One region of the Cellvibrio chitinivorans genome, then DNA from elsewhere that is predicted to be linked to it. Evidence: predicted binding sites of a transcription regulator. Region 1 holds the regulator's gene; each other region holds the start of a gene.
The links. Region 1 encodes PhoB, which activates phosphate uptake and scavenging genes when phosphate is short. Its sites were predicted from a motif close to TGTCATAAANNTGTAACA; they were not measured.

Region 1 (9,916 bases):
ACTCCGAATCCGACGCCAATGCCTTTATGGTGTTTGCCGAGTACGGCCCCAAGTATCGTTTTGGTCAGGACAACATGACCTTTGTGACTGTGCGCGGCGGGGTGAGCGGCATGCTTTACTCCGAGCGCGCGATTAGCGGCTGCCGCAATTGCTACTCGGAAGATATAGACATAGATGGCGGCCTTTACGGCGTGTTGGGCATTGGCCAAACCCTCGGCAGCCTCGATCTGAGCCTGCAGTTTCAGCAGTATTTCACCGGAGATATCGACAATAGTGTGCGTTTGAAGCTGTCTGGTGCCTTCTGATTTTTATTCCTACTTAACCCATCCTGATGGCACAGAAAATGCCATCAGGCCGATTTCATCGCTCATCCGTTTTTTTATAAAAAGTCGTTATTAGGCGTCGCTTGCGTTTGTGAGGTCATGGATTACCTTTAAATCGCACCCGATTGAATTCAGCAGCATCAGCAGGATTGCCATGTGATTACCTATAACTACTATCCGAGAAATAGATTGACCGATCCCCTAAACCCCATTCGCCAGCTGATCCGGCAGGCGCAGGAGCAGGACGCTGCCACCAACAAGCTGCTGGAGTTTGTGGAGTGCCGCAAGCAGCGTTTGCACGCCGCCATCAAGCTGCCGGAACAACAAGCTGCCACGCAACTGGCCGACTTTGTGGTGCGCTACATCAAACACGTGCCGGATTTTATCGACGCCATTCGCAGCATGGCGCAGGAGGCGGGCATTGCCAGTGAAGTGGAGCCGCTACTGAAAATTGCGAGCGATTATTTTATGTCGCCGCCGTCGATTGTCGGCCCGCACAGCCAGCTGGAGGCGCTGCTCGATGAAGCCTATCTCGCCCATCGCCTGCTGGAAGAAGTGAATGATCGATTTATGGCGATGAGCGGCATTCCGCTTGCGCCTATGGATATGACCGTCGCCAATGTGATCGCCCATGAGTTGATTGGCGAACCTTTCGCCAATGAGCTGGATCAGGCAGTGCTGTTTTCTGCGGAGTTGCTGCTCAACGAGCATCAGTTTGATGGCGCCAACTTTACCGATTACGTCAACGCCCATCGCGACAACGGCTGGACCGAGGAGCTGGAGCGCTGGCCCTGCCTGACGGATGATTTATCGATCAGCGTCGATTTCGACCCCAACCACACCACCCGTCATTGATGGCCGCTATTGATCACAACTATTGATCGCAACTTATTGCTCGAATCTATAGCTGCTTAATTTCGGTATTGAGGGTTTTATCCTCGTAGCGGCTCACATCCAGCATGTTTTCGCTTTTGGCGACTATCACCGACACAGTCGCATCGCCGGTCACGTTGACGGCGGTGCGCACCATATCCAACAGACGATCCACGCCGATAATCAGCGCTATACCCTCGACCGGCAGACCCACCGACTGCAGCACCATCGCCAGCATCACCAAGCCGACACTGGGTACACCGGCAGTGCCGATGGAAGCGAGAGTCGCGGTGAGGATAACCATCAAATAGCCAGATGCGCCTATGTCGATGTTGTACACCTGCGCGATAAACACAGTGGCAACACCCTGCATAATCGCCGTGCCGTCCATATTGATAGTGGCACCAAGCGGCACCGAGAAGCTGCTGACTTTGTTGTCAACGCCCAAATCATGCTCCACCGTGCGCATGGTCACTGGCAGGGTGGCGTTGCTGGACGCGGTACTGAACGCAAACACTTCCACTTTCCACATTTTGCGGAAAAAGGTGATGGGGTTTAAACCGGCGAGGGTTTTTAACAAGCTGCCGTAAACCACAAACCCGTGCAGCAAGAGTACAAAAAGCACGGTGAAAAAATACTGCGCCAGATCGGCGATAGCACTGAAACCTATAGAGGCAAAGAGTTTGGCGATCAGACAGAACACGCCGTAGGGCGCCAATTCCATTAGCAACATCATCATTTTCAACACAACTTCATTGAGCTGCTCGAAGAGGGTTTTCATGCTGTTGCCAACTTCGCCGCCGGTGCGGGAAATAGCAATGCCAAATAAAATCGAAAATACGATCACCTGCAACATATTGCCCTGCGCCATAGCCTGCACCGGGTTGCTGGGGAAGATGTTGATGAACGTTTCTTTAATAGAGGGAGCCGGTGGAGCCGCGTAGTTACTGGCCACTGCCATATCCACACCCGCGCCAGGCTGGAACAACATCGCCACGCCCATCGCCAAGGCAATGGCAATGGCTGTAGTTAGGGTATAGAGCACTACCGTTTTGGTCGCCAGCGCACCCATGCGGTTGTGGCCACCGAGCGAAGCGGCGCCGCACACCAGCGACACAAATACCAGCGGCACTACCAGCAACTTCAGCGAGGCCACAAACACCTGACCTACGGCATCCAAAACCCCGTTGACGACCACATCTTGAATCCACTTACCGTAGGCTGTGGTCGCCGAGGCATGGGCTTCATCCAACCCGAGCAGCAGGTTGAGTATCACCCCCACCAGCAGCCCTGAAAGCATACCAAGCAGGATTTTATTGGTCAGGGACATGTCGCCTCGCGTAATAGTTATTGATAGTGAGAGCTGATAGGAATGTTAGGGAGTTACTCGTTAACCGCGTCTTTCAGCGCCTTGCCCGGCTTAAAGGTCACGGTTTTGCTGGCGGCGATTTGAATGGTCGCGCCGGTTTGCGGATTGCGGCCTTCGCGCGCGGCGCGTGAGCTTACATTGAAGGTGCCAAAACCCAACAGGGCGACAGATTCGTCGCGGCTCAGGGCATTGGTAATTTGTTCGATAAAGGCAGAGACCACCAAATCAGCCTTGTTTACACCCAGATCAGTATTGTTCGCCAGTGCGACCACGATATCGGTTTTATGCATCATCTTGCTCCTTAGTTTGTTTTGTATGTGTTGTATAGCATCGTATTTTCTGTAAAAAGCTGCGTCGATTTCATCGAGTGACCTTGGAGTTTACCCGCAATACTGGCGTTGCGGCAGACCCGCGCCGGTTTTTTCCCCATGCTAACGCGATTTCTGTTCAGGGATGTCAGCGCGCAATTCATCCTCAAGTAAACACAAGCTGCTACACTCCCGCCCCGTTTACTGCCCTCATTTATCCAGCAAGAAGGAGATAGCCTTTGCCCAAGGCTGCACGCAATTCTGTATTTCCTCTGTTAAAGCGACCCCTGTTATGGCAACCCCTTAGTCGCATCGCTCGCCAGCAGCGGCCGAGTCTTGCGTTGCAGGATTGGCTGAGCCATAGCGGCTCGCTCACGGCGCGTTTGATTGATGCGAGCCAAGGGCAGTTCAGGGTGAAAGTGGTGCGCCAGATTATTGCAGTGCCACGGTTGGATGAGCAGCAGGTATTGGGCATGAAACGCCCGGCGCTGGCGCTGATCCGCGAAGTGATTCTGTGCGGCTGCGACGAACCTTGGGTATTTGCGCGCAGCATTTTGCCGCTCACCAGCCTGACCGGTCGCTTGCGCCATTTACGCAAGCAGGGCACCCGCCCGCTGGGCGCGTTTTTGTTTAGTCAGCCACAGATAACACGCAGCGCCATTGCGGTAGCGCGCATTAGCCGCGATCATGCCTATGTTCCCGCCGCTCTGGCTGGCACCTCAATTCTCTGGGGGCGACGCTCGGTATTTAGCCTGCGCGAACAACAGCTGCCACAAAAACCACTGCTGGTGAGCGAAGTATTTCTACCAGCGTTCACCGACCGGCTTGCACGGCAGGCACTTAATCCGAACGGTTGAATCACACATACACACTATCTATAAATAGAAGCGACTTTTGGCCATGAGCAAAGATGTAAAACCCAAAAACCCCAAAGCGCCGCAATCATCCAATAAGCAAAAGGGCAACCCTAAGCCTAAGGCGCAGCCTGCGGCTACCGCTGCTAATCCATCAACAACTCCATCTACACCCCCTTCAGTAAGCACAGCCACAAGCCAGCCGCAAAATCAGCCACACAACCAAACCCAACCCCCAGTTAAAACGGCGTTAAAAAAACCTTCAAAAGTGGCGAAAATCATTAAATCAGCCGATAAAAATGCCAAAGCCAGTGCATCGCCCAGCCAACTGCAACAAAAAGCCGCCATCTATTGGCGCCTGATGCGTATGGATCGCCCGATTGGCACCTTGCTATTGCTCTGGCCAACCCTGTGGAGCCTGTGGATTGCCGCTAAAGGTGTGCCCAGCATCAAAAATCTGGTGATTTTTACTCTGGGCGTGATCGTGATGCGCGCCGCTGGCTGTGTGATCAACGACTTTGCCGACCGTAAAATCGACGGCAAGGTCAAACGCACTCAAAACCGACCGCTCGCCACTGGCGCGGTATCCAGCAAAGAGGCGCTCGGCCTGTTTGTCGCCCTCTGCCTGATCGCCTTCGGGCTGGTACTGATGACCGATCCGCTCACCATCAAACTCTCGGTCGGCGGGCTGATTCTGGCTTTCTGCTACCCTTTTATGAAACGCCACACCCATCTACCTCAAGTGTTTTTAGGCGCAGCCTTCGCCTGGGGAATTCCCATGGCCTACGCCGCCGAAGCGGGCGAATTACAGCAGGGAATTTGGCTGATCTATTTGGCAACAGTGCTCTGGACAGTCGCCTACGACACCTTTTATGCGATGGTTGACCGCGATGACGACCTGAAAATTGGCGTCAAATCCACCGCGATTTTGTTTGGCGAGCAGGATCGTCTGATGACCGGTGTGCTCCAGCTAATGACGATTTATGCGCTGGTGTTGGTCGGCAACCGCTTTGAATTAGGCGGCTTGTATTATTTGGGATTGGTAGTCGCAGCCGCACTCTTTGCCTATCAACAATGGCTGATCCGCTTCCGCAAACGCGAGGACTGCTTTAAAGCCTTCCTCAATAACAACTGGGTCGGCGTAGCGGTATTTGTCGGTCTGGTCGCAGATTACGCGCTCCGTCAAACGCCTGCGGCGGCTTGAGTAGCCGCCTGAATTCACCCCAACCCCATCATCACCACAGAGGACGAACTATGAAGTTCTGGTTATGTCTTTCGCTGCTGATCACTAGCACTACCGCCGCCTTGGCCAAAGCTGCCGAACCCGCCGTTTATGGTCCGCGCTTGGAAGGGTTTGAATACCCTTATCCCACCAAAACCTTCGCGTTTGAATCCCAGCAGCAAGCGCTGGAAATGGTGTACATGGATATCAAACCCGCGCAGCCAAATGGCCGTACGCTGGTGTTGATGCACGGCAAAAACTTCTGCGCCGCGACCTGGGTAGGGACGATCAAGGCGCTGGTAGATGCAGGCTATCGCGTAGTGACGGCCGACCAGATCGGCTTTTGCAAATCCAGCAAACCTGCGCATTATCAATTCAGTTTCCAGCAGTTAGCGGCAAATACCCGCGCGTTGCTCGACTCTATCGGCGTCAATCAAGTCACGGTGATGGGGCACTCCATGGGCGGCATGCTCGCCACCCGCTTTGCGCTTATGTACCCGCAGCAAACCGAACAACTGGTGATGGTAAACCCCATCGGCCTTGAGGATTGGAAAGCACTGGGCGTGCCTTATCGCAGTGTGGATGACTGGTACAAACGCGATCTGAATACCAGCGCCGAGGGCATCCGCAAGTATCAGTTATCGACTTATTACGCTGGCAAGTGGCGCCCGGAGTTTGACCAATGGGTGGAGATGCAGGCGGGCATGTATCGCGGCAAAGGCAAGGAGCTGGTGGCGTGGAATTCGGCGCTGACCGCCGACATGATTATGAGCCAGCCGGTGGTTTACGAATTCCCGCAACTGAAAATGCCGACATTGCTCTTGATTGGTGAGCTAGACAATACCGCCTTAGGCAAAGACGCCGCACCCCCTGAGCTGCAAAAAACCTTGGGCAACTATAAAAAACTCGGGCGTTTAACAGCGCAAGCCATTCCACGTGCGACACTGGTTAACTTCGCGGATTTAGGCCACTCGCCACAAATCCAAGCGCCAGAGCGTTTTCATCAGGCTTTATTAAAAGAACTAGCGCGATAACACTTTTTTGCGAAATGTTTACACTGTCATAAATTTGTAACACTGAAATTATTTAATACTCTGCAACATTAGCTTCACAAAACTGTGCGGCATTCAGCTGTTATTTCAGGTAGAACTTATATGACCGGTCGTAAAATCCTTATCGTTGATGATGAATCTGCAATCCGCGATATGCTGCGCGTGGCCTTGGAAATGGCCGAATATCATGTCATGGAAGCGAGCAATGCCCAGGATGCTCACGGCCTGATTATCGATGAAAAACCCGATTTGATTCTGCTCGACTGGATGATGCCCGGCACCAGCGGGATCGAATTGGCGCGCCGCTTAAAGCGCGATGAAGTGACCGTGAATATCCCGATCATCATGCTTACCGCCAAAGGCGAGGAAGACAACAAGATTCAAGGTCTGGAAGTGGGCGCGGATGATTACATCACCAAGCCTTTCTCGCCGCGCGAACTGGTTGCCCGCCTGAAAGCGGTATTGCGCCGCGCCGATCCACAAATCACCTCCGCACCGATTACCGTGCAAGGTCTCTGCCTCGACCCCGCCAGCCACCGCGTCACTATTAATGACCAGTCGGTGGATATGGGCCCGACCGAATATCGTTTACTGGAATTTTTCCTGACCCATCAGGAAAGAGCCTATACTCGCAGCCAGTTACTGGATCACGTCTGGGGCGGCAATGTGTATGTGGAAGAGCGCACGGTTGATGTGCATATCCGCCGCCTGCGCAAAGCCCTGACTGTGGATGGCCACGAAGACCTGATCCAGACAGTGCGCGGTACCGGTTATCGTTTCTCTACCCGTATCGAAGCCTGATTCACTGAATTCGTCGCAAAGTCGGGACACCACTGCAAGACACGCCGTGAATACATCCCTGTAGGCTCATCTTCGACATCCATGTCTCAGACGGTCTTACAGCGGTGCCCCGACCTTGCTACCGCTATGTGCCACGAGGTTGTCGGTCTTGTTAAAAGGTTTCAGCGCTGAACTCCAGCGCATTCTCATTATCCTCGCCATTTGCAGCCTGATCGGCTTTGTTACCGGCAATATTGCTGTTTGGTTGCTGATCGGCTGCGTCATTTTCATCCTGCTGATGTTGCGCCAGATGCGCCGCCTCAACCAATGGATTGTGTCCCAGCAGACTGAATACCCGCCCGAAGCCAGCGGCATTTGGGGGCAGATTTTCGACAATATCTACAAGCTGCAAAAACAACAGCGCGATGAAAAAGAAAACCTGCAAGCGGTGATCAAACGGATTCAGGAGATCAGCTCGGCACTCAAAGACGGTCTACTGATTCTGGATGCGCGCGGCCATTTGGACTTTTGGAACCCGGCGGCGCACCGCATGCTCGCGCTGCACGCCAAAGATCAGGGGCAGTCGGTAATCAACTTTATCCGCCACCCCAGATTTGTCGCCTATTTTGAAGAGGGCAATTTCAGCGAACCGCTGGAGCTGCCATCGCCGCGCTTTAACTCCCGCCACCTGCAATTCCAGATCACCCAATTTGGCAAAGGCGAGCGCTTGATTGTGGTACGCGATGTGACGCAACTACATAACCTCGAACAGATGCGACAGGACTTTATCGCCAACGTCTCCCACGAACTGCGCACCCCGCTGACGGTGATCAACGGCTATGTGGAAACCCTCGCCGATAACAACACCACCCCCAGCTGGGATAAACCCCTGCAACAAATGATGCAGCAGGCCAAGCGCATGTCGCTACTGATCAACGACCTGCTGGTGCTCTCCAAGCTTGAGACGACAGAAGCAGGGCACAATCACAAGCCGATCAATATTGAACAGCTGCTCACCATCGTCAAAAGCGAGGCGGATGTGCTGAGCAAAGACAAATCCCAGCAGCTGACGCTGATCTGCAACAACACCACTAAACCGCTGATGCTGTCGGGCAATGAAAAGGAGCTGCACAGCGCCTTCTCCAATCTGGTCACCAACGCCATCAAATACACCCCCAATGAAGGCAAGGTGAGCATTCTGCTATGGCAGGATCAAAAACACTTTTACATTTCCGTCAGCGATAACGGCCCGGGCATTGAAGCCCAGCACATCCCACGCCTGACCGAACGCTTCTACCGCGTTGATGCCAGCCGCAACAGCGGCACCGGCGGCACGGGGTTAGGCTTGGCGATTGTAAAACACGTATTGATGCGCCACGAAGCCGAGCTGAAAATCACCAGTGAAGTAGGCAAAGGCAGCGTATTTATCTGTGTTTTTCCGCTGCAGGAATAGAAACCAATAGACAGCCAATTCAGGTTTGGCGCTAAAACCATTAGCTATAGATATCCCCAAAAGTACCTTTTTTGATCTAACAAGCGCTTATTTCTGGGCTAAGTTATAGAACTGTGTCGCATAAAATATGTGTAAAATGCACGGTTCCTACTATCAAAACAGGAGTTTTTATGACTAATAAATTTAAATTTGGGCTAATTTCTGTATCTGTAATGACCTTGGTCGCCTGTGGTGGAGGCGGTAGCGGCGGTGGTAATAAGTCATCTGCGCCAACCAGCAGCGTGGCTCCCATCAGCTCTAGTTCCAGCTCTATATCTTCAGTAACTTCCAGCGCCCCAGCTACCTCCTCATCTTCCAGCGTAGTAGAAGCCAGCTCCAGCTCAGTAGAGAACAGCTCTGTTGAGGCCAGCAGTTCCAGTTCAAGCGATGCTAACAGTTCCAGCATGGAGAGCAGCTCCAGCCAGACCGGTGGCACTATCAGCTCTACCCCGACGACGTCTTCATCTTCCAGCCCGGTAGCCACCAGCTCCAGCTCAGTCGCAAGCAGTTCTGTTGTGTCCAGCAGCTCGATCAATAGCAGCAGTTCAAGCATGGACAGCAGCTCCAGCCTGAACAACAGCAGTTCCAATTCCAGCAGCTCTGCCGCTGCAGGGACTACCACCTTCACGGTAACAATCAGCTCACCCGAGCTGGATGATGTTGCAGCACTCGCTAAAACCGGCCGCAGTGCCAAAGCACATAAAACTGAAGAGATTCTGCCGCTCAATCAACTGGCTGTAGTCGTTGTTGATCTTGCGGGCAATGTGCTTGAAACCATCCCACTGGATGAAAATAACTCCTCCCAAAACGCAGACGGTTCCTGGTCTATCAACGTACCCGGCTACCCACAGCTTGACTGTATCGTAGTTGCCGACCTGAACGGTCCTATCACGGTCTTCCAACCAGGCGAGAATGTGTTTGAAAGCAGCGATCTACTGTTAACCCCTACCACCAGCGAAGACTTGGAAGTTAGCCTTGCTTCAACTGCGGCATATCAAAACTTTTTGGATAGTCTCGGCGGTGAAGGCACCTTTGACGATCTCGGACTGGATGTGAATGATCCTACCCAGCTCACCGTATTGCAAAACCTGATCGAAACCGTTGCCGATGTATTGGAAGATCAAGTTTTTGTAGGCGCAACCAGCATCACTCAGGCATTGGCGCAAGTGCAGCAACAAGTTGCCGGAATCGTTCAGGTTGAAGCGACCAACGTCACCAATTCACTACCTCTAGCAACCAACACTCTGGCTACCGGCCTGAGTGCTGGCGGCGGCATCTACTGGATTGAGGGCTATGAGCCAAGTGAAATTTATTACGGCGGTTTTCCTGCGCTGAATACCCCAGAGCAAGAGCAGTATTACGATGGCGAAACATTCCAGCTACTGCCCGAGTACGAGCTGGATGGTCAGGTGGTATTAACTGAGTCAGGCTGGGTTATCTCTAATGACATTTTCCAAGCCACTGCCCTAAATGAAGACGGTTCTGTCACTTTGGGCGCTGCCGATGCACCAACCAACAGTGTGAACGCCAAGGCAACGCAAGTGATCAATTTGAGCGGCCGCTCAATCTCTACCTTCTTCAATGCCTACGGTGATACCCGCGGTCTGGTGTCGCAGATCAATCCTGCCAACAACTTTGCTCAA
Region 2 (9,916 bases), on a different contig from region 1:
CGCAGGTAATTGTATCCCTGTTCGGCGCTATTCCCGGTATCGGTGAAGACTTGGTGCAATGGATTCGCGGTGACTACCTGATCTCTGGTATTACCCTGAACCGTTTCTTTGCGCTGCACGTAGTTGCACTGCCAATCGTATTGTTAGCGCTGGTGGTGATGCACATTCTGGCACTGCACGAAGTGGGTTCTAACAACCCTGACGGCGTTGAGATCAAAAAGAACAAAGATGAAAACGGTATTCCACGCGATGGCGTTCCTTTCCATCCGTTCTACACAGTTCATGACTTGGTTGGTATTACCGTATTCCTGTTTGCTTTCTGCTTCATCATGTTCTTTATGCCAGAGATGGGCGGTTTCTTCCTTGAATACGCCAACTTTGAAGAAGCGAACAACCTGAAAACCCCGACCCATATTGCGCCAGTTTGGTATTTCACTCCTTTCTACGCAGTATTGCGTGCAGTAACTCTGCAAATCGAAGTAGGCCCGATGGTATTGACGGCGAAACTGCTTGGTTTTGTGGCTATGGGCGCTGCTATTGCCTTGTTGTTTGTTCTGCCTTGGTTGGATCGCAGCAAAGTAAAATCCATGCGTTATCGCGGTCATATCCCACGCATCATGTTGATTGCGTTCGCAGCTATGTTCGTAGTGTTGGGTTACTTGGGAGTTAAATCGCCAACTGAAGGTAGAACTCTGTTGTCGCAAATCGCTACTGCTTTCTACTTCGCTTACTTCCTGACTATGCCGGTTTGGACTACTACCAGTTCAGATAAGACCAAATCCAAACTGTCTTGGGTTGCGTGCGGTGTATTTGCGGTGATCTTTGCTTGGATGGGTATCTCCTACATCGGTGACTTCAAGGCTGGCCATATTCCAGCTCTGTTGATGTTCTTGTGTTTTGTTCTGGCTGTTATCTTCGCGGTATTGCCGATGTTGGCTGCGCGCGATAAAGATTTGGTTGAGCCAACTCGCACTCAAGCTAAAGGTCTGCCGGGTTTGGTGGTTGCCGCTGGTTTTGTGCTGTTCCTGATTCTGGCAGTTGTTCCAATCAAAGTGGTAGCAGCTGAAGGTGCCTTCCACTGCGGGACTATTCCTTGTGATGTGATGGAACCCGATCTGGAGAACAAAGAGTCTCTGCAGCGCGGTGCCAAGTACTTTGCAAACTACTGTATGGGTTGTCACTCGGCAAAATACTCACGCTTTGAGCGTGTTGCCGATGACTTGGATATTCCCCACAGCGTGATGGAGCAAAACCTGATTTTCGGTGATCAGCGTATTGGTCAATTGATGGAAATCGCCATGAAGCCGCAGCAAGGCAAAGTCTGGTTTGGTGTTGCTCCACCGGATCTGACCTTGGTTGCACGTGCTCGTTCACCTGAGTGGCTGTACACCTACCTGCGCAACTTCTATAAAGATGAAACGCGTCCTTGGGGTGTTAACAACCGTGTGTTCCCGAACGTGGGTATGCCGCACGTGTTGATTGGCCCGCAAGGTTTGCTGGAGTGCGGTGCTGGTCCAAAACTGAATCATCACGGCGGCGCTTTGCGCAACGATGTGGGTGAAGTGGTAGTGGATGAGCATTGCGGTGCTTTGAAAGAAGGCAAAATCAAAGGTTCTATGTCTCAGGCTGAGTTTGATGAGGCGGTATATGATCTAGTGAACTTCCTTGAGTATGTTGCTGAGCCTATCGCGGTTAAGCGTCAGTCGATTGGTTTGTATGTACTCGGATTCCTGGTGATCCTATTTATCTTTGTCTACTTCCTGAATCGCGAATTCTGGCGAGATATTCACTGATAACAAAAACGGGCGACTTAGGTCGCCCGTTTTGCTTTTGGCTCGATTAAATTGAGCCTCACACAAAATACCTGTAAGTTGTCGCCGGTATTCATTTGAACAGCTAAGGAACTCTCTATGTCCATGACCTCCAGTCGCCCTTATTTTTTGCGTGCCATCTACGAATGGATATTGGACAACAATTGCACTCCTCATATTTTGGTTGATGCCCATGTGCAGGGCACGCAAGTGCCGCAACAGCATGTGAATAAAGATGGCCAGATCATCCTGAATATTTCCCCATCTGCCATTAAAGACTTTTTTATGGATAACACCGCGGTATCGTTTAACGCGCGTTTTAGTGGTGTCGTTAATAATTTATATGTGCCTTGCGGGGCGATTTTAGGGATTTATGCGCGTGAAAACGGCCAAGGCATGATGTTCGAACCAGAGACAAATCCACAGCCACCAGTGCCGCCATCTCCTGCACCTACCCGTCCTGAGCCTGTATCCCCCTCGGGAGCAGCACCAAAGGCCAAGCGCCCTGGGCTTAGAGTCGTCAAATAACGGTAAGCCTGAGAGCTCAACGAGCCAGTTAAAAAACACCAGCTTCGGCTGGTGTTTTCATTTGTGCATGAGAAAAGGCTGCGGAAAATATTGTGACGATTCAAAGACATTTTTGTGACAAAAAACTCTGTTTGGTCATATTACTGTCATATTTGCTGGATAAAGTGGCCGCCAATGGAGAGGGAAAGTCTCTTCATCAACACGCAAAATTGATTATTCACGAATGACTAAACGGAGCGCTCTATGAACGCTATGAAGATTATCAAAGGGTTGGTATTGGCCGGCTCTATGGTGTGTGCAGCCGCGCTGCAAGCAGCGGTTGACCCAAAATTGCCAGAGTACAAGGCGGTAACTGGTGTATCAGGTAACGTGAACTCTATCGGTTCCGATACCCTCAACAACCTGATGACCCTCTGGGCGGAAGACTTCAAAAAAGTCTATCCAAACGTGAACATCCAAATCCAGGGTGCCGGTTCTTCTACTGCACCACCAGCGTTGACTGAAGGTACTGCGAACTTCGGCCCAATGAGCCGCATGATGAAAACTGAAGAGATTCAGGCGTTTGAAGCCAAGCACGGCTACAAACCAACCGCAGTGCCAGTGGCTATCGACGTATTGGCTGTTTACGTGAATAAAGATAACCCGATCAAAGGTTTAACCATTCCTCAAGTCGATGCCATTTTCTCTGCTACCCGCAAATGTGGCGGTGCTAAAGACATCGTTCGCTGGGGTGAAGTAGGTTTGACTGGCGCTTGGGAAAACCGCGATTTCACCATTTACAGCCGTAACGCCGTATCGGGTACCTACGGTTACTTTAAAGATGAAGCTCTGTGTAAAGGCGATTACAAAGCCAGCGTACTTGAGCAACCAGGTTCTGCATCTGTAGTGCAAGGTGTTTCCGAGTCTATCAACGGTATTGGTTATTCAGGTATTGGTTACATCACTTCAGGTGTTAAAGCGGTACCTTTGGCCAAGAAAGAAGGCCAACCTTTTGTAACTGCTGAAGCGTCTCACGCGCTTGACGGTTCTTATCCGCTGTCACGTGTGCTTTATATGTACATCAACAAGCACCCGAACCGCCCGCTGGATGCAATCCAATTGGAATTCATCAAGCTGGTTCTGTCCAAGCAAGGTCAAGAAACTGTAGTGCGCGATGGTTACATCCCGCTGCCAGCAACCATGGTGACCAAGGCTCTGGCTGAGTTTCAATAAGCACCATGTGTGATCGAAAAAACGCCGACTTAGTTCGGCGTTTTTTTATGCAAGTCATCACTAAAAAAGATGACAGAAATATGACAAAGATCTGGTGTTTGTAACAAAAGTGTCATTTTTGGTTGTTAGCATTTCCACGCCAGATAACTCAGGTGAGTAGACCATGTCCGAATCAGCCGCAGTGGCCAAGCCAACTCAGAGCTTGATGCCAACAACCGAGCAGCGCAGCCGCCTGCGTCGCATTCGTCAATTTAAAGATAAGCTATCGCGCTACGGGGTAATGACTGCCGGTTTGGCGGTAGTTTTTTCTTTGGGATTGATTTTTTTCTACCTGTTTTCCGAGATCGCGCCTCTGTTTCGCGGGGCATCGGTTGAGATTACCCATCAATACACGCCGACGCAGTTGCAGCAGACTGAAGCCGATGCCACAGAATACCTAACCTTGGAGCGCTACGAAGAAATCGGAGCCAGTTTCAAGCGTAGCGGTGCAGTGAATTTCTTTTCAGTGAACGATGGCAGTCAAATTCTGAATGCCCAAATTCCGGTGAGCGAAGGTGCGACCTTTACCCGTTTGGCGACCAGTACGCCCGACCAAGGTCTGATTGCCTACGGTTACAGCAATGGTCAGGTAGCTTTGGCCAAGGTGAATTACGCACTTAGCTATCCCAACGACAAACGCAAAATCACTCCAAGTCTGGTTTTCCCGCTGGGCGAAAACACTTTGCAGTTGGACGAGCAGGGTGCGGCCATTACCCAGTTGGCGGTGCAGGATTCGTCCAGCGGTATTTTGTTGGGGGCACTGACTGCCGATAAGCGCCTGTTATTGGGCGTGTTTAGCAGCAATACCAATATGATCACCGGCGAAGAAACGCTCAGCCAAGAGATTTTCACTCTGCCTGCGTTGCCCGAAGGTGTAACGCCGATTGCTATTCAAGTCGATGAAAGTGCGCAGCATTTCATCGTTGCCGACGACAAAGCCCAGCTGTGGCTGTACAACATCATCAACCCTAGCGCGCCAGTGCGTCAGGCACCGGTTGCTGTGCCGGGCGGTAAAATTACTGCGATGGAGTTTTTGGTAGGTACAGCTTCATTGGTGATAGGCACGGATCAGGGTGAGGTCAGCCAATGGTTTTTGGTGCGCAACAGCGACAACGTGTATGAAGTGAAATTTGTGCGCGCATTTGATTCGCTTGAGGGCGCAGTTGTCCGTGTAACTCCCGAGCACGCTCGCCGCGGCTTTTGGGTCAGCGACGACAAAGGCAATGTCGGCATCTATTACGGCACCTCCGAGCGCACCCTGTTCCTCGACGAGTTAAGTGATAAATCCATAGTGCAGATGGCCGTTTCGCCCATCCATAACCGCGCGCTTTTGCTCGATGACAGCAACAATCTGGCGGTAGCCGATGTGTGGAACAAGCACCCAGAAGTGTCGTTCAGTTCACTCTGGCAAAAGGTTTGGTACGAAGGGCGTGAGTCGCCCGAGTACATCTGGCAGGCGTCTTCAGGTAGCGATAATTTTGAAGCCAAGATGAGCTTTGTGCCGCTCTCGGTCGGCACCCTGAAAGCCGCATTTTTCGCCATGCTGTTTGCTATCCCGCTGGGCGTGGCCGGTGCTATCTACACCGCTTACTTTATGACGCCCAAACTGCGCGGCTTGGTAAAACCCACCATCGAAATTATGGAGGCCTTGCCGACGGTAATCCTCGGTTTCCTTGCTGGTCTCTGGTTGGCGCCGTTTGTGGAAAACCATCTGCCGGCTATCTTTGCGATTTTGATTGCCTTACCGGTGATCATGATTGTCACCGGTTATATCTGGAGCCGCTGCCCCGAATCCCTGCGCACCAGTGTGCCCGAAGGTTGGGAAGCGGCGATTTTGATTGTGCCGATCATCCTTACCGTATGGCTGTGTGTGGCGCTTAGCCCAATGACCGAAGTTCTGGTATTTGGCGGCAGCATGCGCCAGTGGTTTACCGAAAATGGCATCGACTACAGCCAGCGCAATGCTTTAGTTGTGGGAATTGTGATGGGCTTTGCGGTGATCCCGACTATCTTTTCCATCGCTGAAGATGCCGTATTCAGTGTGCCGCGCCACTTGACTCAAGGCTCGCTGGCGCTGGGCGCCACTCGCTGGCAAACCGTAGTGGGCGTGGTATTGCCGACCGCCAGCCCCGGTATTTTCTCCGCGATGATGATGGGCTTCGGCCGCGCCGTGGGCGAAACCATGATTGTGCTGATGGCGACCGGTAACAGCCCGATTGTTAACTTCAATATCTTTGAAGGGATGCGCACTTTCTCCGCCAACATTGCGGTGGAACTGCCGGAAACGGCGGTGGCGAGTACCCACTTCCGTGTCCTGTTCCTTGCAGCCCTTGTGCTTCTGGCGCTGACGTTTGTAGTGAATACTTTGGCTGAAGTAATTCGCCAACGTCTTCGCAAGCGTTACAGCAATCTGTAATTGGGTGAGATTCGATGAAAAAACTGACATCTAGACAGACCTCCTGGTTTCAAAGCGGCTCACCTTGGGTCTGGCTCAATGGTGGCGCGGTTGCGCTGAGCATGATCATGGTAGTTGGACTGCTGGGGTTGATTGCCATCCGAGGCTTCGGCCACTTCTGGCCAGCAGATATTTTGCAAACCTCGGTAACTGATCGCAGCGGGCAGCAACACATCATCATGGGTGAGTTCGTGCGCGATGAAGTCATCACTGCTGCGGTTGCACGCGACGGTGGTTATGAAGTACCTGACGATCTGGAAGTGATTACCCGTCACCTGATCAAACTGGGCAACCGCGATATCAGCGGACGCGATTTTGTCTGGTTTCTCGATATGGGAATGGGCAAATGGGAGTACCCAGCTGATGCTGTGTCGATCGAGCGTCGTGAGTGGGGCAACTTCTACGGTTATCCCGTTGCGATTCAGGATAATGGCGCACAAGTAAGCAAGCTGGGCGACCAAAACTTCTGGCAGGAGCTGGATAAGCGTTTGGAGCGCGCGCTGGAGTTGCACGAACAGGTTTCGCGTATTGAGAAAGTCGATATTGGTCGCATCAACAACGGTATGGATGAACTGCGCCTTGAGCGTCGCCGTATGGAGTTGGATGGCGTGAAAGGTGAGGCTATGGCCTTGGCTGATGCCGATATGGCCGAGCGCCGCGCTGCGCTGGAAGCCGAGTATTCACTGATCAAAACCAAACGCGATGAAATTCTCGCCCAGGCTACACGCGACAAGTTGCAGGTGCGCACGGCCGATGGCAAGCAAACCGTGATTGGTTTCGACCATATAGTGCGCGTGACGCGCCCGAACGAACTGGGCGTAATGGGCAAGCTGGCGCAGTATGCAGATCGTTTGTGGGAGTTTCTGGCCGACGAACCGCGTGAAGCAAACACTGAAGGCGGTATCTTCCCCGCGATTTTCGGAACCATCACTATGGTGATTGTGATGTCGATCATGGTGACACCATTGGGTGTGCTGGCAGCGATTTACCTGCGTGAATACGCCAAGCAAGGCACTGTGCTCAAGTTGATCCGCATCTCGGTTTACAACCTTGCCGGTGTTCCTTCGATTGTGTACGGCGTATTTGGTCTGGGCTTTTTTGTGTACATCCTCGGCGGCAATATCGACCAGTTGTTTTACCCTGAATCCCTACCGTCACCAACCTTTGGTACGCCGGGGTTGTTCTGGGCATCGCTCACCTTGGCGCTGCTGACGCTGCCGATTGTGATTGTGTCGACCGAAGAAGGTTTGTCGCGTATTCCAAGCACCATTCGCCAAGGCAGTCTTGCACTGGGTGCGACTAAAGCAGAAACCCTGTGGAAAGTGGTAGTGCCGCTCGCAACCCCAGCAATGATGACCGGTTTGATTCTGGCGATTGCCCGCGCTGCCGGTGAAGTGGCACCGCTGATGCTGGTAGGCGTAGTAAAACTGGCGCCGGCATTACCGGTTGATGGTAATTATCCTTACCTGCACTTGGATCAAAAAATCATGCACTTGGGCTTCCACGTTTACGATGTGGGCTTCCAAAGTCCCAACGTAGAAGCGGCGCGTCCATTGGTCTATGCAACTTCGTTGACGCTGGTATTGCTGATCATTGTGTTGAACATTGCAGCGATCCAAATTCGTAATAATTTGCGCGAGAAATATCGCAGTGCATCGGATTAATCTGCTGCAATAAATTTGTCATGAAATTGAAATAATTTAGTGAATTTTATTTTTGGTTTTTAAAAACAGGCACAACATATGAGTCCGACAGCATTGGTGGAACCGATCAAGCTTGAAGTAAACAATCTCAATTTGTACTACGATCAAAAGCGTGCGTTAAACGGTGTGAGTTTGAAAATACCGGAGAAAAAAGTAACGGCATTTATCGGCCCGTCTGGCTGCGGTAAATCGACTTTGCTGCGCTGCTTTAATCGTATGAATGATTTGGTGGATTCCTGCCGCGTAGAAGGGCAAATCCTGCTCGATGGTCAAAACATTTATGACAAAAGTGTCGATGTGGCAGAGCTGCGCCGCCAAGTGGGAATGGTGTTTCAAAAGCCTAATCCGTTTCCTAAATCGATTTATGAAAACGTGGCCTATGGTCTACGCTTACAGGGTGTTAAGTCCAAGCGCATTCTGGATGAAGTGGTAGAAAAATCCTTAAAAGGCGCTGCACTCTGGGATGAAGTAAAAGATCGTCTGCATGAAAATGCATTTGGTTTATCTGGTGGTCAGCAACAGCGTTTGGTCATCGCGCGCGCAATTGCGATTGAGCCGGAAGTAATTTTGTTGGATGAGCCAGCATCGGCGCTCGATCCAATCTCAACATTGAAAATTGAAGAGTTGATCAACGAGTTAAAGCACCAATACACGATTGTGATTGTAACGCACAGCATGCAACAGGCAGCGCGCGTTTCTGATTACACCGCGTTTATGTACATGGGTGATCTGATTGAGCATGGGTTGACTGACACGCTCTTTACCAATCCCACTCACAAACAAACAGAAGATTACATCACCGGCCGTTACGGTTAATGCGGAGGCGCATCATGGTTATGGATATTACGAGTCACACTCATCACATCTCACAACAATTTAATATCGAGCTGGAAGCCATTCGCACCCATTTGTCCGAAATGGGCGGCATGGCACAGCGTCAGGTTAACGATGCAATTCAAGCGTTGATTGATGCCGATGTTGAGCGCGCCGAGCAAGTTGTGCGCGCGGATTTTAAAGTTAACTCAATGGAAATGGCGATAGATGAAGAGTGCACGCGCATTCTCGCTCGCCGTCAACCGGCCGCGAGTGATTTGCGTTTGGTGATCGCCGTTACCAAAGCGATTACCGACTTGGAGCGTATCGGCGACGAGGCAACAAAAATCGCGCGTCAGGCCATTTCAATGAATAAAGATGGTCAATCGCCACGCGGTTACATTGAAGTGCGTCATATTGGTGGGCACGTTTCGCGTATGTTGCAAGATGCGCTGGATGCGTTCGCGCGCCTGGACATGGATTTGGCACTGAACGTGGTGCAAACCGATAAACAAGTCGATATGGAATACGGCTCAGCCATGCGCGAGCTGGTGACGTTTATGATCGAAGATCCGCGCAGCATTACGCGCGTGTTGAGCATCATGTGGTCGCTGCGCGCACTGGAGCGCATTGGCGACCATGCGCGCAATCTGGCGCAGTACGTGATTTATCTGGTGAAGGGTGAAGACGTGCGTCACTCCAATGTGGAAGAGATCACCGAGAATCTCAACAGCAAGGAATAAACAGCGAGAGCAATTGTCGGCAAAGGTTGAGCCAGCTTGGCTTACAGCATATTTTTTGCGTGACTAAACTGGCGTCCTCTTGTTAAATAACCCGCGTCTGCGTGCAGGCGCGGGTTTTTTTATTTTCAGATCACATGGGGTGTCCGTTGCTCTTTCGATAAGGGCAGATGACAGCGACGACAATTAAGCCTTGTCGGGCACCCCAATAATATATAATATAAATAGGCTAAATTAATATGCTGGATACAGGGCGCAACCTTACTCACCAGTTAACCCATCAGTTGGGTGCGGCAATTGTTCAAGGTCAGTACGCGATTGATAAATCCTTCCCTACTGAAGCGGAGTTATCGCAACAGTTCAATATCAGCCGCAGTGTGACCCGTGAAGCGGTCAAAATGCTCACGGCGAAAGGGCTGATTGCCTCGCGTCCGCGGCAGGGAATTCGGGTAATGCCGAGTACCCACTGGAATATGTTCGATGCCGATGTGCTCAGTTGGACGCTCAATGCACGCCCCTCACTGGAGCTGCTGCGCGAATTTACCCAGCTGCGTATGGCGATTGAGCCAGAAGCGGCGGTACTGGCGGCGGAAAACCATCAAGACAGCATAAAAA
Region 3 (9,916 bases), 720 kb from region 1:
CTGAGCCGGGCTTAAGATCAATCGCGCCCGGCAGAGGCGTCAACATATGCGCGCCGGTTTCGGTTTGCCACCAGGTATCCATAATCGGGCAGCGGCTGTCGCCCACTACGCGGTAGTACCATTCCCATGCTTCCGGATTAATTGGCTCACCCACACTGCCGAGAATCTTCAAGCTGGCGCGCGAGGTCTTGGTGACAAAATTATCGCCAGCGCCCATAAGCGCACGGATTGCAGTAGGTGCGGTATAGAAGCTATTTACGCCGTGCTTGTCGATCACCTGCCAGCAGCGCGAAGCGTCTGGATAAGTCGGCACACCTTCAAACATTAGCGATGTGGCGCCATTGGTCAGCGGGCCGTACACGATGTAGCTGTGGCCAGTAACCCAACCCACATCGGCGGTACACCAGTAAACATCGCCTTCTTGATAATCAAACACGTATTTGTGAGTCATCGCCGCTTGCAGCAAATAGCCACCAGTAGTGTGCAATACGCCCTTGGGCTTACCGGTAGAACCAGAGGTATAAAGAATAAAGAGCGGATCTTCCGAATCCATCACTTCTGGCTCGGCTTCATTAGCTTGGCGCTCAACCAGATCTTCGTACCAGAAATCGCGTTTTTCATCCCATGCGATATCGCCACCGGTGCGCTTCACCACGATACAGGTGTGCACATTTGGGCAATGCGCCAGCGCTATATCCGCATTCTTTTTCAGTGGAACACGTTTGCCGCCACGCAGCCCCTCATCAGAGGTGATAACCACTTGGCAGTCAGCATCCTGAATACGGTCTTTTAATGCCTCTGGCGAAAAACCGCCAAATACGATGGAGTGAATCGCACCGATACGGGTACAGGCGAGCATGGCGTAAGCTGCTTCAGGGATCATCGGCATGTAGATGCACACGCGGTCACCCTTCTTAACGCCGCGCTCACGCAGAGCATTGGCCAAGCGACAGACTTGATCATGCAATTCCTGATAGGTGATGGATTGATCATCAGCGGGATCATCGCCCTCCCAGATAATCGCAGTTTGATTGGCGCGCGCAGGCAAATGGCGGTCGATACAGTTCACGCTGACATTCAATTTGCCATCGACAAACCATGCCACCTCACCTTTTTTCAGATCGCTTTTGGTGACTTGCGTCCACGGCTGCTGCCACGTCAAAAAGGCTTTGGCCTGCTCTGCCCAGAAGGTATCTGGCGCATTGATTGATTGATCGTACATCTCCTTATAACGCGCCAAGTTAATCGCCGCTTTGGATTTGAAGCTTTCAGGAACAGGGTACAAATGGACTTCTGACATGGTGTTATCTCACTGCCGTTATCTTGTTATTGATCGAGAAGAAGGGATAAATAAAAACGAAAGCTGGATGAAATACCGCTCAGCCAGCCGATTTACGTGAGCTGAAGCTTAGCAGGAAAAACTCGCAAAGCTCAATGACAACGTTGTCCATTTGATGCAATAAAAACATCAATATTCACTTACTGCACCAGAAGATCGCACAGAAAAACACTCTGATGCGAGCAAATTAGCTATCCGCCTTTTTGCGCCTCTTTGTCCAGACGCTCGAGTTCTTCACGATAGCGGTCTACATCCTCCCAATCGTAGGGAGTACCCGCATTTAAATGCTCCGGATGCTTGGCACGTTCTTTCGCATTTTCCTGCAGCGTATGCTCTTTGGGTTCGTCATCCTGATGTTGCAAATCCTCGAACCGCTTCAGTACTTTTTCGCCGTCATAAGGTCTATGAGCCATAGAAAATCCCTCCTTTTAATAAATTTGCCCCAATAAAAAAGGGCCGCCTGAGTGCGACCCTTTTTTGTCCTACTAAGTTCAACCAATCAATTAAGTTCAATCAATTGATCAGGCGACCTGCATAGGAATGGTGTTGGTGGTGCGATTGACGGTGTTATCTTCGTTCAAATACACCAACTTTGGCTTGTGATTCAACAGCTCAGCTTCGGTGAAGTGACCGTAGGTCGCAATAATTACGCGGTCGCCCACAGCAACTTTACGCGCCGCTGCACCATTCATAGAAAAGGTGCCAGAACCCGGCTCAGCCAGAATGATGTAGGTGTGAAAACGCTCGCCGTTGTTTACGTTGTAAATATCGATTTGCTCAAACTCGCGCATTCCCGCCAGCGCAACCAAATCGGCATCGATTGCACAGGAACCGTCGTACCACAGCTCAGCCTGGGTAACTTTAGCCATGTGCAGCTTGGCTTTAAGCATATGTGAAAGCATGGGATCCTCCGGGGAATCACTTGTGCGGTGCGCTAGAAAAACTACGCCAACACCACAGAAACGTTGTCAATTAACCGCGCGCCTTGCGTATACATGGCGCCGAGTATAGTGATCTCCCGATCATCGTGTGCCGCCATTTCCAGCGTGCGGCTATTGCAAATACTGAAGTAATCCACCCGAAACCCGGCCGCTTCAATCTGCGCTCGCGCTTCGTCCTCCAGCACTAAAAAATCGCGGCGACCATCGGCAATCGCCTGTTTGATCGCATTCAAACTGCGGTTGAGCACAGCCACTTTGGGGCGCTCATCGGTGGTGATAAACCCATTGCGCGAGCTCATCGCCAAACCGTCCGCCTCGCGGAAGATTTCACCGGCGGTAATTTTAACCGGAATACACAGGTCTTCCACCATCCGGCGGATCACTGCCAGCTGCTGGAAATCCTTGGTTCCAAATACCGCCTCATCTGGCTGGACGATATTAAATAGCTTGGTAACAACGGTTGTCACACCCTCAAAGTGACCAGGGCGACTGGCGCCACAGAGCACATCAGTCATGGTCGGCACGATCACACGCGTCTGCTCGGCCATGCCATTGGGGTAGATTTCTTTTTCATCGGGACAAAACAGGTAATTGCAACCCACCGATTCCAACTTGGCAGAATCTGCCGCCAAGGTGCGCGGATATTTGTCCCAATCTTCGTTCAAGCCAAATTGGAGCGGATTGACGAAAATACTGGTGACCACAAGATCGCAGCTTTTCTGCGCGATTTTTACCAGTTCCAAATGCGCATTGTGCAAGTTGCCCATAGTCGGCACAAAACCGATACGCTTACCGGCACGACGCTCAGCCGCCAAGGCTTCACGCAGGGAACTGATGTGATGGAAAACCTGCATTGCTAATCCTCAAACCACACTAAAAACGCCCGATAAAGCCGTCGGCAACTCGGGCGCGCGATAATACATGGTCAGGATTGATAAGTACATTTATCGATCAAAAAACAACCAAAAAGTTCACTCAAGAGAAGGATATTGGCGACAGAGGAGCCTGACTCAAACTGATTCAACCAGCGGCAGCCGGATAACCGCATCGCCCACGGCGAGTCGTCCACCCTGAATGATTTTGGCGCACAAACCACCGTAACCAAACATAGCCGCCGTACCGCCTTTGCCGAGATTTTCATCCATACGCGAACATGGATGGCAAAGCGCATTGGTTTCGATAATCACCTCACCAATCTGCAACCGCTGGTAGCGCAGCAAATTCATGTTCATGCCGGAGATGACCAGATTGCGCCGCAACAGACACGGGTCGATAGATTTATGACCAGTATGCTGGCAAATCTGCTGGATATATTCGCTGCTAATAATGGTGACTTGGCGTGCCGAACCGGGTGACTTTTTCATCCGGTGGTCACCCACCAGACCCTGACCGACAACCGCTTCAGCCTCATCAACCACCAAGACTTCGCCGCGCCGCTCGCTGCGCAAACCAATCCACTCCAGTTTTCCGGGAGTTATATCGGCGCAGAGTTTATCGAGCAGACGGGCTTGGGTGTTCATTGAAGAAATCCTTCGTTAGTCATACCCACCCTGCTGCAAATACTCAGGCGCGAGGTTGTCGAAGCGGGTGTATTTGCCGACGAAGGCAGCGCGGCAGGTGCCGATTTCGCCGTTACGCTGCTTGCCGATGATGAGTTCGGCCATGCCTTTGTCGGGGCTGTCTTCGTTGTAGTATTCGTCGCGGTAGATGAACAGGATCACGTCGGCGTCCTGCTCGATGGCGCCGGATTCACGCAAGTCGGAGTTCATGGGGCGCTTGTTGGGGCGCTGCTCCACGCCGCGGTTGAGCTGCGAGAGGGCGATCATCGGGCATTCAAACTCTTTCGCCATGCCTTTGAGGGAGCGCGAAATTTCCGAGATTTCTTGCGTACGGCCTTCGCCGCTGCCTGCGACTGTCATCAACTGCAGGTAGTCGACCATGATCATGCCGGGGTTGCCGTGTTCGCGGGCGATGCGGCGAATACGGGCGCGCATTTCCTGCGGATTCAAACCGCCGGTGTCATCGATAAACAGCAGCTTGTCTTTGAGTTTGGCGACCGCAGATGAAAGCTTTGGCCAGTCTTCTTCGGTGAGCTTACCGTTACGCATTTTGCCCTGATCGATTCGTCCAATGGACGACATCATCCGCTGCACCAGCGAGGTTGATGGCATCTCCATACTGAACACCACCACCGGGCGTGGCTGATTAAACAAGGCGCCTTCTACAAAGTTGAGCGCCAGTGCGGTTTTACCCATAGATGGACGCGCAGCAAGAACAATCAGCTCGCCCGGCTGCCAACCAGAGGTGCGCTGATCCAAATCCGTAATACCCGAGGGCACACCGGTGATATCGCTGCCGGAGCGGAAGAGTTCATCGATACGTTGTACGGTTTGTTTGAGCAGGTCATTTACACCGACCAAACCACCCTCTTTCGGGCGATCTTCGGCGATTTCGGCGACGCGTTTTTCAGCCAGTTGCAGCAGATCGTCGGAATCCAGACCGGCCGGATTCATACTCGATTTGCTGATGTCCTGCGCAGCGGCAATCAGCTGGCGCAGGGTTGAGCGCTCGCGCACGATCTTGGCATAGGCGGCGATGTTGGCGGCACTTGGGGTGTTGTTGGCCATCTCAACCAAATAGCCCAAACCGCCGACGCGCTCCAGCTCATCGTGCTTGTGCAACTCTTCAGACAGGGTGATGACATCGAGCGGCTGACCAGCCTCTTGCAGCTCAAGCATCATGCGGAAGATCAGCTTGTGATCTTCGCGGAAAAAGTCGGCTTCGGTAACAACTTCCAGCACCGCATCCAGACGGTTGTTGTCGAGCATCAATCCACCCAGTACCGATTGCTCGGCTTCTACCGAGTGGGGCAAGGCGTTGTGGCCGGATAACTCGTTGGCGAGGCGATCCTCAAAACTGGCGGAGTCGAAACTGGATTCAGGCATAGGTCGTCAAAACACTGCTGGCGTTGTTCTATTGGAATGATTATTGAGCAAATGTTGCGCAAAAAAAATCGGGCACATCTAAACCCCGGAAGGGGTGTCGATAGTGCCCGATTTCGGCTTGCTTGTCAGCCTAAGCTGACGCGCAAAGCGTTTATCGCTGAGGGATTACTCAGCAACAACCGCCAATTTAACAGCTTGGATCACTTCAGAGTGCAACTGAACGTCGATGTCGTATTGACCAACTTCGCGAATTACACCTTGTGGCAAGCGAACTTCTGACTTAGCAACTTCAACGCCAGCAGCAGAGATTGCTTCAGCGATGTCGCGAGTACCGATAGAACCGAACAGACGGCCTTCGTCGCCAGATTTGGCAGCGATGGTCACTTCCAGTGCGGCCAGCTTCTCAGCGCGAGCAGTAGCTTCAGCGATTTTGGCAGCTGCAGCAGCTTCCAATTCAGCGCGACGAACTTCGAAGTCAGCGATGTTTTTAGCAGTAGCAGCAACCGCTTTGCCTTGTGGCAACAGGTAGTTACGGCCGTAGCCAGACTTAACGCTTACTTTGTCACCGATAGCGCCTAATTTACCTACTTTATCGAGCAGAATAACTTCCATCTCTATTACCCCTTACTCGTGGCTGTCAGTGTATGGAATCAAAGCCAGGTAACGAGCACGCTTGATAGCAGTAGCCAACTGACGTTGGTATTTAGCTTTGGTGCCAGTGATACGGCTTGGAACGATTTTGCCAGTTTCGGTGATGTAAGCTTTCAGCGTTTCAACATCTTTATAGTCGATGCGCTTGGTGCCTTCAGCGGTAAAACGGCAGAATTTACGACGACGGAAAAAACGTGCCATGGGTTATACCTCCTGCTCTTCTTCGAAATCATCAGCTTCAGCGCTGTCTTCGTCAGACAGGTCTTCAGCATCATCACGACGTTCAGCGCGTGCTGGACGTGCTTTACGCTCACGGCCTTCTTTCTCGGCCTTCATGATGAATGATTCTTCAGTGATAGCAGCATCTTCACGCAGAACCATGCTACGCAGGATGGCATCGTTGTAACGGAAGTTGGTAGTCAACTCTTCCAACACAGCGTCAGAGCACTCTACGTTCAACAGAATGTAGTGAGCCTTGTGTACTTTGTTGATTGAGTAGGCCAATTGACGACGGCCCCAGTCTTCGAAACGGTGAACAGAACCACCGTCAGCTTTGATAGCAGAGGTGTAACGCTCTACCATTGCAGGTACTTGTTCGCTTTGGTCCGGGTGAACCAGGAACACGATTTCGTAATGACGCATGTTAGCTCCTTACGGGTTAAAGTTTCCCTCAAGTGAGGTGAAACAAGGAGTAGCCGGTTTTTGGATGCTTGCACATCTCATGCCCCCGGCCGGTTTGGGGTGCGGAATTGTACGGATTTGATACAGGAGATGCAAGGACAAAGCCCGCTGTAGCTTGGTTTTACCTGCCCAACTTATCGCGCCCGACAAAAATAGCCTCTCACCTTCAAAATCAGCACCTAAACGCCACCCCCCGTCATCATTTTGTCACCTGCCCCGCCTAGTTTGACCCAAGGAAACCTAACAACCGCAAGACCACCTCCAAGGCCGCTCAGCCAACTCAATTCGATCTACAGGAGTTTTTATGAACCACACAGCGTCAACATCGACACTGCCGGTGTCCGGTGGCAATGGCGGTATCTCGCCCTACAGCATTTTTTTTGGCGCTCTGTTAATCGCCGCTACCAGTTACTTTTTGTTTTGGGGCTTGGGCTATACCGAGCACAATCACAGTTTGGTATTTGTATTAGCCACCGCCTTCGGCGTGTTTATGGCCTTCACCATTGGCGGTAACGATGTTGCCAACTCCTTCGGCACCAGCGTGGGCGCTGGCACTCTCACGGTAAAGCAGGCGCTGTTGATTGCGGCAGTATTTGAGGTGAGCGGCGCGGTAATCGCGGGCGGCGAGGTAACCAAAACCATCCGCGGCGGCATTGTGGATTTAGGGGCGATGGCCGTCGCACCTATGGATTTTGTCTACATCATGATGTCCGCCCTGATCGCCTCAGCTGTCTGGTTGCTGTTTGCGACAAAAAAGGGCTACCCGGTTTCAACTACTCACTCGATTATCGGCGCCATTGTGGGCAGCTCGATTACCTTGGGCATTTTGATGAGCGGCACCGGCTCGGCCTTGGCGCTGGTGCAGTGGGACAAAATCGGGCAGATCGCCGTGTCCTGGGTGCTCTCGCCAGTGCTGGGTGGATTGGTGTCTTACGCGGTGTTTTTCCAGATCAAAAAACACATCCTGCGCTACAACGATGATGCTGATGCGCGCCTTGAGCATATTCGCCAAAACAAACGCGACCATCTGCAAAAACACAAAGAGGCATTTGAGCGCTTGTCGGAAGTGCAACAAATCGCCTACACCCATGCGATGACGCGCGACATGCACGTGATGAATGATCGCGATTTTCACCCCCATGAGCTGGAATCCGACTACTACAAGGAAGTCCTGCGTATAGACGCCCAGCGCAATGAAGTAGATAGCCATCGCGCATTGGAAAACTGGGTGCCGATGATCGCCGCCGTAGGCGCCATGGTGATTGGTTCCATGCTGCTGTTTAAGGGATTGAAGAATCTGGACTTGGGGTTAACCACCCTGCACAACTACCTGATTCTGGGCATGATCGCCGCCAGCGTGTGGATGGCTACTTTCATCTTCGCCAAAACTCTCAAACGCGAAACCCTGAGCAAATCGACCTTTTTGATGTTCAGTTGGATGCAAGTATTCACCGCCGCCGGTTTTGCCTTCAGCCACGGCGCCAACGACATCGCCAATGCGATTGGCCCATTTGCTGCAATTCTTGAAGTATTGCGCACCAACCAGATCGGCTCGGAAGCCGGCATTCCCACCGCGGCCATGATCACCTTTGGTATCGCACTTATCGCCGGCCTCTGGTTTATCGGCAAAGAAGTAATCGCCACCGTCGGCCACAACCTCACCCAAATGCACCCGGCGTCTGGCTTCTCCGCTGAGCTTTCAGCCGCGGCAGTAGTAATGCTGGCATCGATTATGGGTTTGCCGGTTTCCAGTACGCACATTTTGATCGGCGCAGTATTGGGCATAGGTTTAGTTAACAACCAAACCAACTGGGGTTTGATGAAACCTATCGCACTTGCATGGGTGATCACCCTGCCAGCGGCGGCGATTTTGAGCGCCATCGCCTTCCTGATTTTGCGCAACATTTTCTAACGGGAGCCCGCCATGAATGATGATGTGAAATTGCCCGCCTTTGATTACGAGCGGTTTATGTACGAGGAGATGATGGACAACCTCGACGAAGAAATGGAAATGGAGCTGGACGACGAGCGCTTGGATGACTTGCTTGAAACCGCTAAGGCAGAACCAGGCAAGGAGCTTGACCGCCGTTTGTACTTCCGCGAGCTGCTGCGTTTGCAATCGGAGCTGGTGAAGTTGCAGGACTGGGTGGTGGATAAAAAACTCAAAGTCGTGGTGCTGTTTGAAGGCCGCGATGCCGCCGGCAAAGGCGGCGTGATCAAGCGTGTAACGCAACGATTGAATCCGCGCGTCTGCCGCGTAGCCGCCCTGCCCGCGCCAAGTGACCGCGAGCGCACCCAGTGGTATTTCCAACGCTACATTTCCCATCTGCCTGCGGGCGGGGAAATCGTGCTGTTTGACCGCAGCTGGTACAACCGTGCTGGCGTGGAAAAGGTGATGGGCTTTTGCAACAACGATGAGTACGACGAATTCTTCCGCACCGTACCTGAATTTGAACGCATGCTGATACGCTCCGGCATCATCCTTATCAAATACTGGTTTTCGATCACCGACAGCGAGCAGCACAAACGCTTTTTAGCGCGCGTGCATGACCCGCTGAAACAGTGGAAGTTATCGCCCATGGATATGGAATCCCGTCGCCGCTGGGAGCAGTACACCAAGGCCAAAGAAGTGATGCTGGAACGCACCCACATCCCTGAAGCGCCTTGGTGGGTAGTAGGCGCGGACGATAAAAAACGCGCACGCTTGAATTGCATCAACCACTTGTTATCGCAGGTGCCCTACGGCGAAGTGGAACACCCGAAAGTGGAGCTGCCAGCGCGGGTGTACAACCCGGATTACTACCGCGCCCCCATTCCCGAAGCGATGTTTGTGCCTTCTATTTATTAATACCTGTTTCAAACCGCAGATTCATCTGTCGCCAAAGCCCGCCCTGATCATCAGCACGGGCTTTTTATCGCTTCCCACTTTGCGATTTCACTAAGTGGGGCTTCTCAGTTTTCTACAAATCGCAAAAATCAGGATGAACCCGCCTCTGTTCGAATGAAATAGTGCCGCCCATGCAGCCGAGAGACTGCATGACCAGCACCACAAGATAAAAACGACAAACGCTAACAATAAAGACACAAGAGGCAATCATGAAAAAGCTCGCCAAGGCGAGAGAACTGCTTTCAACCAAGCAGTGCTCCATCGCAGCACTTCCCTTATCACTCTTGCTTATCGGACAAGCGGCCTACGGGCAAACCTGCGGTTGGAATCAGGTCTGGAGAGACGATTTCAACGGCACCACCCTTGATCGCAACAACTGGTCGCAAGAAGTGAACGGCGACGGCGGCGGCAATGGCGAACTCCAGTACTACACGGATCGCCCGCAAAATATGTGGGTCAGCGGCGGCTTGCT

Region 2: SPL68_RS17145 (ABC transporter permease subunit) is a predicted target of PhoB. The motif match lies at 3,620-3,637, and genes of this name have one in related genera.
Region 3: SPL68_RS06225 (inorganic phosphate transporter) is a predicted target of PhoB. The motif match lies at 6,752-6,769, and genes of this name have one in related genera.

Annotation. Positions count from the first base shown of each region.
Region 1 covers NZ_JAYKKN010000001.1:762,414-772,329, reverse strand. Annotated here, with positions in the region: gene SPL68_RS03280 (hypothetical protein) at 1-305, shown strand, start outside; gene SPL68_RS03275 (hypothetical protein) at 513-1,178, shown strand; gene SPL68_RS03270 (dicarboxylate/amino acid:cation symporter) at 1,225-2,526, opposite strand; gene SPL68_RS03265 (HU family DNA-binding protein) at 2,580-2,855, opposite strand; gene SPL68_RS03260 (chorismate--pyruvate lyase family protein) at 3,113-3,730, shown strand; gene ubiA (4-hydroxybenzoate octaprenyltransferase) at 4,056-4,931, shown strand; gene SPL68_RS03250 (alpha/beta fold hydrolase) at 4,982-5,983, shown strand; gene phoB (phosphate regulon transcriptional regulator PhoB) at 6,104-6,802, shown strand; gene phoR (phosphate regulon sensor histidine kinase PhoR) at 6,951-8,234, shown strand; gene SPL68_RS03235 (hypothetical protein) at 8,405-9,916, shown strand, end outside.
Region 2 covers NZ_JAYKKN010000008.1:104,330-114,245, reverse strand. Annotated here, with positions in the region: gene SPL68_RS17160 (ubiquinol-cytochrome c reductase) at 1-1,793, shown strand, start outside; gene SPL68_RS17155 (ClpXP protease specificity-enhancing factor) at 1,911-2,339, shown strand; gene SPL68_RS17150 (PstS family phosphate ABC transporter substrate-binding protein) at 2,583-3,551, shown strand; gene SPL68_RS17145 (ABC transporter permease subunit) at 3,715-6,006, shown strand; gene pstA (phosphate ABC transporter permease PstA) at 6,021-7,709, shown strand; gene pstB (phosphate ABC transporter ATP-binding protein PstB) at 7,788-8,564, shown strand; gene phoU (phosphate signaling complex protein PhoU) at 8,585-9,304, shown strand; gene SPL68_RS17125 (FadR/GntR family transcriptional regulator) at 9,541-9,916, shown strand, end outside.
Region 3 covers NZ_JAYKKN010000001.1:1,478,257-1,488,172, reverse strand. Annotated here, with positions in the region: gene acs (acetate--CoA ligase) at 1-1,300, opposite strand, end outside; gene SPL68_RS06265 (hypothetical protein) at 1,531-1,752, opposite strand; gene panD (aspartate 1-decarboxylase) at 1,861-2,241, opposite strand; gene panC (pantoate--beta-alanine ligase) at 2,283-3,134, opposite strand; gene SPL68_RS06250 (MOSC domain-containing protein) at 3,291-3,800, opposite strand; gene dnaB (replicative DNA helicase) at 3,816-5,225, opposite strand; gene rplI (50S ribosomal protein L9) at 5,391-5,837, opposite strand; gene rpsR (30S ribosomal protein S18) at 5,850-6,077, opposite strand; gene rpsF (30S ribosomal protein S6) at 6,081-6,518, opposite strand; gene SPL68_RS06225 (inorganic phosphate transporter) at 6,862-8,469, shown strand; gene ppk2 (polyphosphate kinase 2) at 8,482-9,405, shown strand; gene SPL68_RS06215 (discoidin domain-containing protein) at 9,654-9,916, shown strand, end outside.